2 regions of the Nocardioides sp. NPDC054178 genome follow, and region 1 is predicted to be linked to the other one. Evidence: riboswitches for the same ligand, from Rfam matches in the RefSeq annotation. Region 1 holds a riboswitch; the other holds the start of a gene.

Evidence for each region. A riboswitch is a leader RNA that binds a small molecule or an ion and turns the genes downstream of it on or off. The one in region 1 is predicted to bind cobalamin.
Region 2: it holds a riboswitch for cobalamin, as region 1 does, so the genes downstream of both, ACZ6WN_RS22690 (FecCD family ABC transporter permease) here and ACZ6WN_RS23950 (ABC transporter substrate-binding protein) in region 1, are expected to answer to the same signal.

What each region holds. Positions count from the first base shown of each region.
Region 1 is NZ_JBVJKY010000007.1:303,008-306,403, forward strand. Features, by position in the region: gene ACZ6WN_RS23945 (FecCD family ABC transporter permease) at 1-697, opposite strand, end outside; gene ACZ6WN_RS23950 (ABC transporter substrate-binding protein) at 697-1,752, opposite strand; cobalamin riboswitch at 1,807-1,993, opposite strand; gene ACZ6WN_RS23955 (NAD(P)H-dependent oxidoreductase) at 2,022-2,720, opposite strand; gene ACZ6WN_RS23960 (sugar ABC transporter ATP-binding protein) at 2,899-3,396, shown strand, end outside.
Region 2 is NZ_JBVJKY010000007.1:41,988-45,383, reverse strand. Features, by position in the region: gene ACZ6WN_RS22695 (ABC transporter ATP-binding protein) at 1-684, opposite strand, end outside; gene ACZ6WN_RS22690 (FecCD family ABC transporter permease) at 681-1,700, opposite strand; cobalamin riboswitch at 1,812-1,995, opposite strand; cobalamin riboswitch at 2,084-2,301, shown strand; gene ACZ6WN_RS22685 (ribonucleotide-diphosphate reductase subunit beta) at 2,426-3,396, shown strand, end outside.

The DNA.
Region 1 (3,396 bases):
CCCCGGTCGAGAGACCGATCGCGCCCGACCCGATGCCGAGCACGACGACCGCGACCGCCCCGGTGGAGGCTCCCGAGGAGATGCCGAGCACGAACGGGTCGGCGAGCGGGTTGCGCAGCAGCGACTGCAGGATCACCCCGCAGATGGCCAGCCCCGCCCCACAGATCCCGGCCAGCAACGTACGCGGCAGCCGCAGGTCCCACACGATGCTCTGCTGGAGCAGCGTGAGGTCGGAGGAGCCCAGGCCCACCCGGTCGGCGACCACGCCGTAGACGTCGCCGACCCCCAGGTCCGAGGGTCCGACGGTGATCGCCCCGGCGACGGACGCCAGCACGAGCAGCGGAGCCAGGACCAGCAGGAGGCCGGTGATCCTGATCGCCGAGCCGTCACCCGCGTCGGTCGAGCCGTCGCCTACGTCGGTCGAGCCGTCACCTAGGTCGGTCGAGCCGTCACCTAGGTCGGCCGAGCCGTCACCTAGGTCGGTCGAGCCGTCACCCAGGTCGGGCGAGGCGTCACCCAGGTCGGTCGAGCCGTCACGTACATCGGCCGAGCCGTCACTCAGGTCGGCCGAGCCGTCACCCAGGTCGGCCGAAGCGTCACCTACGTCGCCCGAGGCGTCACCGCCCTGCCAATTCGGCCGACCGGGGTGACGCTTCGGCCGACGGGGGTGACGCCTCGGCTCGGGGCGTACCGACATCAGCGGAGGCCGAGGTCGGCGAGCTGGTCGGCGGTGCTCTCCACCGCGTAGACGGTGCGGATGGAGGGGTTGAGCTCGGCACCGGAGAGGGTCACGAAGCGGCCGTTGCGGACCGCGTCCATCCGGGCGGTGACCGGGTTGCTCCTCAGGTAGTCGATCTTGGCGCGGGCGGTCTCGGCGGTCTGGCTCTTGCGGGTCAGGTCGCCGAGGACGATGACGTCGGGGTTGCGCTCGGCGACGGTCTCCCAGTTGATCTGCGGCCACTCGTCGGTGGTGTCGTCGAAGACGTTCTCGATGCCGAGGGTGCGGCCGATGATCCCCGGGCCGCCGCAGCAGCCGGCCAGGTAGGGAGACTCGGAGTTGGCGAACCAGTACATCGCGCTCACCTCGCCTTCGGGCGCCTGGCTCTCGGCGGCCTCCAGGCGCCGAGACAGGTCGGCGACGAGCTCCTCGCCGCGCTCGGGGACGCCGAAGATCCGCGCCAGGTCGGTGATCTCCTGGAGGATCGTGTCGATCTCGAGGGTATCGTGGCGGGTGCCGTCGTCGTCGCCCTCGTTGTCCTTGAGGCACTCGGCGGGGGAGAGGTAGGAGCCCACGCCGAGCTTCTCCAGGTCCTCGGGCGTGGTCACCCCGCCCTCACCCAGCGTGCTGGCGAAGGAGGCCGTCACGAAGTCGGGCTCGGCCTCCAGGACGCGCTCGTAGGACGGCGCGTTCTCGGCGAGCCGGGGCACGTCCTCGTTGTCGGCGGCGAGCGTGTCGAGCACCGGGTCGGTCCAGCTCGCGGTGCCGGCCATCGAGTCGGCGAGGCCGAGCGAGAGCAGGATCTCGGTGGTGCCCTGGTTGAGCGAGACGACGCGCTCGGGCGGCGCCTCGAGGGTCAGCTCACGGCCGCAGTTGGTCAGGGTGAGCGGAAAGCCGGCCGCGTCTGCGGCCGCCTGCGGTGCGCCGGAGCGCTGGTCGGTGGCGCAGCCGGCCAGCGCGGAGCCGAGCACCAGGATGGTGCTCGCGGTGAACGTACGGGCCAGGGTCGGTCGGATGGTGCGGGAGGGGTGCACGTCGGTCCTCGAGCGGGTCGCGGGCTGGTGCGCGTCGCCCGTGCTGACCGGCAGCGGTCTGCTGCAGGGCCAGCAGGTCTTCGGACTCGGGATCGACCGGCGCGAGACGCCTTCCCAGACCCGAGGGCCCAGTGGCACAGTGTCCCGTCCGTCACCCACACCGCTGCGCGTCAGTCCCGGACTCTCACCGGGTTCCCGTGCCGGGACCGGGTCCCGAGCGGCTGGCCACACGACCGTAGCAGGCGACCCCGCCCCGGCAGGCCACGACCTCAGCCCTCGCGATGGGCGCTCAGCCCGTCCTCCCCGGGCGCGACCGAGTCGTGGAGCCGGATCGTGTGGTCGTAGTGCTCCTCGGCCATCGGCCGGTAGCCGATCCGCGGCTCCGTCATCACACCCTCGAGACGTACGCTCAGGTCGGCCTCGATCCGCGCCATGACCTGGGCGTCGATGGTGTCGGTGTCGGTGATCAGGTGCGGGCGGAGCGGGTCCATCCCGGTGTACCAGAACGTGCCGTGCAGCAGCGGCCACAGGACGTCCTCGATGTCTCCGCTGATCCCGCGCGGACCCAGGGTCGCGGCCCGGTCACCGGCGGTGACCACGGTCAGTGCGCGCTTGCCGACCAGGCCGCCCTTGCCGTACTTGAGCGGCTTGCCGGTCTCCGGGTCCGGTACGTCGAAGGCGAACCCCGACTCGAAGACCCGGTCGATCCAGCCCTTGAGGATGGCCGGCACCGAATACCACCACAGCGGGAACTGCACGACCAGCAACTCGGCCTCCCGCAGCCGCTCCTGGTGGCGGCGTACGTCGGCCTCGCCCTGCTCCACCAGAAGTGGATTGAAACCTTCTCGATAGAGGTCGATCTCGTCGACGCTCCAGCCGGCCGCGCGGAGCGCGTTCACGCCGACCTCGCGCAGCCGTCCGTTGAGTGATGACGCGTGCGGATGTGCCCATACCCAGAGTGCGTGCATGGGGCCCTGAACGCCGTCTGACGCGGCGGGATTCCCGCCTGGGCGTGGGCGGGCGGCGAAGCGGTCAGAGGACAAAGTCCGGATCTCGCTCAAATTAGCGGCCTCAGAGTGTTGACGTATGTGATTGCCATCACTAGCGTAAACCAGGCTTGAAACCTTTCAATTCGAGGAGTTGCCCATGCCGGACACACCCGCCGCACTGGAGCTGCGGGACGTGGCCAAGTCGTTCGGCCCCGTACGCGCCCTCCGGTCCGGAAGCCTCCGGGTCGAGGCCGGATCCATCCACGCGCTCGTGGGCGAGAACGGAGCCGGGAAGTCGACCCTGGTCAAGATCGTCGCCGGGCTCTATCGCCGCGACGCCGGCGACTACCTGCTCGCCGGGGAGCAGGTCGACTTCCGCAACACCGCCGACGCCAAGCAGGCCGGGGTCGCGGTCATCTACCAGGAGCCCACCCTCTTCCCCGACCTCTCGGTCACCGAGAACATCTTCATGGGACGCCAGCCGACCAACCGCTGGGGCAGGATCGACCGCGCCGCGATGCGCACCGAGGTCGTCGAGCTCTTCGCCAGGCTCGGCGTCCCGATCGAGCCCGACCGTCCGACCGAGGGCCTCTCGATCGCCGACCAGCAGCTCATCGAGATCGCCAAGGCGCTCTCGCTGGACGCCAAGGTCCTG
Region 2 (3,396 bases), 260 kb from region 1:
GGGGTCGCTGCCGGCGGGCCGGCCGAGGACCGCGAGCCGATCGAAGGAGCGGAGCGCCAGGTCGAGGTCGTGGATGGTCGCGACCAACGTCTCGGCCCGCTCGGCGACGGTACGCAGCAGCCGCAGCTGCCAGGCGACGTCGAGGTGGTTGGTGGGTTCGTCCAGGAGCATCACCGGACAGTCCTGCGCGAGACCGCGGGCCATCACCGCCCGGCGCCGCTCGCCACCCGAGAGACGCTCGCACGGGTCGTCGATGCGGTCGGCCAGGCCGACGGCGTCGAGGGCCGCTCGCACGATCTCGCGCTCCTGCTGCCCGCCTCGCGACCACGGCCGGGTGCGGGGCACCCGGCCCAGCGCGACCATCTCGCCCACGAGCAGCTCGGCGGAGGCGACCTCCTCCTGGGGGACGTACGCCACTCGGCGGGCGCGTTCGCGCGAGCTGATCCGGGCGGTCTCCCGCAGGTCGCCGGAGTCGTCGTCGAGGTAGGCGTGCCCGGCACTCGGTCGCAGCACCCCGGCGAGGATCCGCAGCAGGGTCGACTTGCCCACACCGTTCACACCCACGATCCCGAGGCGGGTGCCGACGGGCACGTCCAGGTCGACGTCGCGAAGCACGTCGCGCTCGCCCAGCCTCGCGGCGACCCCACGCAGCCGCAGCGCCGGCCGGGGCGCGGGGCCACTCATCGGTCGCTGCCGAAGCGGTAGCCGCCGCGGCCCAGCAGCAGCAGGAAGAGCGGCGCCCCGACGACGCCGGTGACCACCCCCAACGGGATCTCCTGCGGGCGCGCCACCAGCCGGGCGAGCACGTCGACCCACAGCAGGAACACCCCACCGCCCAGGGCCGCGACCGGGAGCACCACCCGGTGGCGCGCGCCCACCAGCAGCCGGGCCGCGTGCGGCACGATCAGCCCGACGAACCCGATCCCACCGCTGACCGCGACCAGGACCCCGACGAGCACCGCCAGGGCGACGAAGAGCGTCGTCCGCAGCGCCGCGACGTTCACGCCGAGCGCGGCGGCGGTCTCGGGGCCGGCGGCGAGCGCGTCCAGCCAGCGGTGCAGGGCCAGCATCCCGAGACCGAGGCCGAGGCTGAGGACCGCCGGCAGCCACAGCTTCTCCCAGCTGGCTCCGCCGACGCTGCCGAGCATCCAGAACATCACCGAGTCCGCGGCGCGCGGGTCATCGCTCATGAACACCAGGAACGAGGCGATGGCGGAGAGCCCGGAGGAGAGCACGACGCCGGAGAGCACCAACCGGATCGGGGTCAGCCCGCCCTGCGCGGTGGCCACCAGCCAGACCAGCATGGCCGAGCCGACCGCCCCGACCAGGGCGCCGCCGGAGACGGCGTAGGCGCCGAGGCCGGCCAGCGCGCCGGTGGTGATGGCGGCCGTCGCCCCCACCGAGGCGCCGGAGCTGATCCCGAGCAGGAACGGGTCGGCGAGCGGGTTGCGGACCAGGGTCTGCATGCCGGCGCCGGCGACGGCCAGGCCCGCCCCGACCGCGAGCGCCATCAGCGCCCTCGGCACGCGCAGCTCCCACACGATCACGTCCCATCTCCCCGGCGGCTCACCCCGGAGCCGGTCGAGAACGGTCGCGACGACCTCGCCGACAGGGATGCGCTCGGAGCCGAAGGCCACGGACACCACGGCGCTGAGCGCCGAGGCGAGCAGCAGTCCCACGACCAGCGGCACGAACGGCACCCGTCGCCTCCCGGCTCCGGTGGTGCGTGGAATCAGGGTGGGGGTCTCACGGCTCGGCGTCAGCACGCAGGTCGGCCTCTCAGGTCCTCTGGACCCTGGTCGCGAGGGCCGTGACGAACAGCTGAGCCGACAGGTTTTCGGACTCGGGTTCAACCGGCGACGCTGCCTTCCCAGGGAGTCGGTCCCCAGTGGCTGTCTAGCGTCGCCGTCGCCCTCACCGCTGCGCGCCAGTCCCGGATTCACACCGGAGTTCCCTGGCATCCATCAGGATGCGTTCGACTCGGCGCCGAGGCTAGCACGGGTCGCCGAGCCGGTGACGGGGATGTTCCGCACGACACGGCGAAGCACTAGATCTAGGAAGTTGCATTGGTGTAATTCCCGCATATAGTGGTCCTCGCAGCTGGTTCTCCCTCCTCGGCGACGAGGTGGGAGAGGCAAGAGGGAACCCGGTGCGAGTCCGGGACTGCCCCGCAGCGGTGAGTGGGAACGACCGCCGTCACGAAGCACTGGGAGCAAGCCGGCTCCTGGGAAGCGACGGCCACTAGGACCGAGCACGATGACGCCCACGAGTCCGAAGACCTGCCAGTGCCCACCTCATGGTGGGGTCCGCGACCTCGAGGGAAGGTCAGGGGATCGAGCGCGTACGACGCCGTCCTCTCCTGCCCCGGCACGGATGCACGAGACATCCGAGCGAGCCGCGGGGGCGCGGGAGAAGGGCTGATGAGTTGATCGACACCGAGGGTCTACCGATCCGCACCGAGAAGTCGGCGTACGTCTTCGACTATCCGATGGCCGAGGACCTGGCCAAGAAGCAGCGCAGCATCTTCTGGACCGCCGAGGAGATCCCGGTCGAGAACGACAAGCAGGACTTCCTGGTCAACATGACCGACGCCGAGCAGGCCGCGGTCAAGACCACGCTGAAGCTGTTCACCATCTACGAGCTGATCCTCGGCGGCGAGGTGTGGGGCGACCGGCTCTTCCACGCGTTCCCGCGGCCCGAGATCCAGATGATGACCAACGCCTTCTCGTTCGCCGAGCTGAACATGCACGCGCCGTTCTACGCGAAGCTCAACAAGACGCTGATGATCGACACCGAGGAGTTCTACGACTCCTACAAGAACGACCCGGTGCTGGCCGAGCGGATCGCCTTCGTGTGGGACGCCATCGCCGACGAGGACCTGCTCTACGCGCTGAGCGTCTTCACGCTGATGGAGAACTGCGTCCTCTACTCCAACTTCGCCTTCCTCAAGCACTTCCAGTCCGGCGGGAAGAACCTGCTGCAGAACGTGATCAGCGGCATCAACTTCTCCGCCCGCGACGAGAACCTGCACGCCACCGGCGGCGCCTGGCTGTTCAACACCACCCTGGAGGAGTACGCCGCGACCGTCCCGGCCGACAAGTTCGAGGCCGAGCGCGACGACCTGTTCGCCCGCGTCCGCGACGTGGCCGAGCACCTCTACGCGCACGAGGCTCGGATCGTGGAGATGCTCTTCGCCGACGGGCCGATCGCCGGCATCGACCAGGCCGACCTGGAGGCGTTCGTGAAGTCGCGGGTCGACATGACGCTGGAGAACATGCGGATGGAGCCGCTGTTCGGCGTCGAGGCCAACCCGATCGCCGAGTGGTTCTACAACGGCATCAACGGCACCCAGTTCCACGACTTCTTCCAGGTCACCGGCAACGAATACAACCGCAA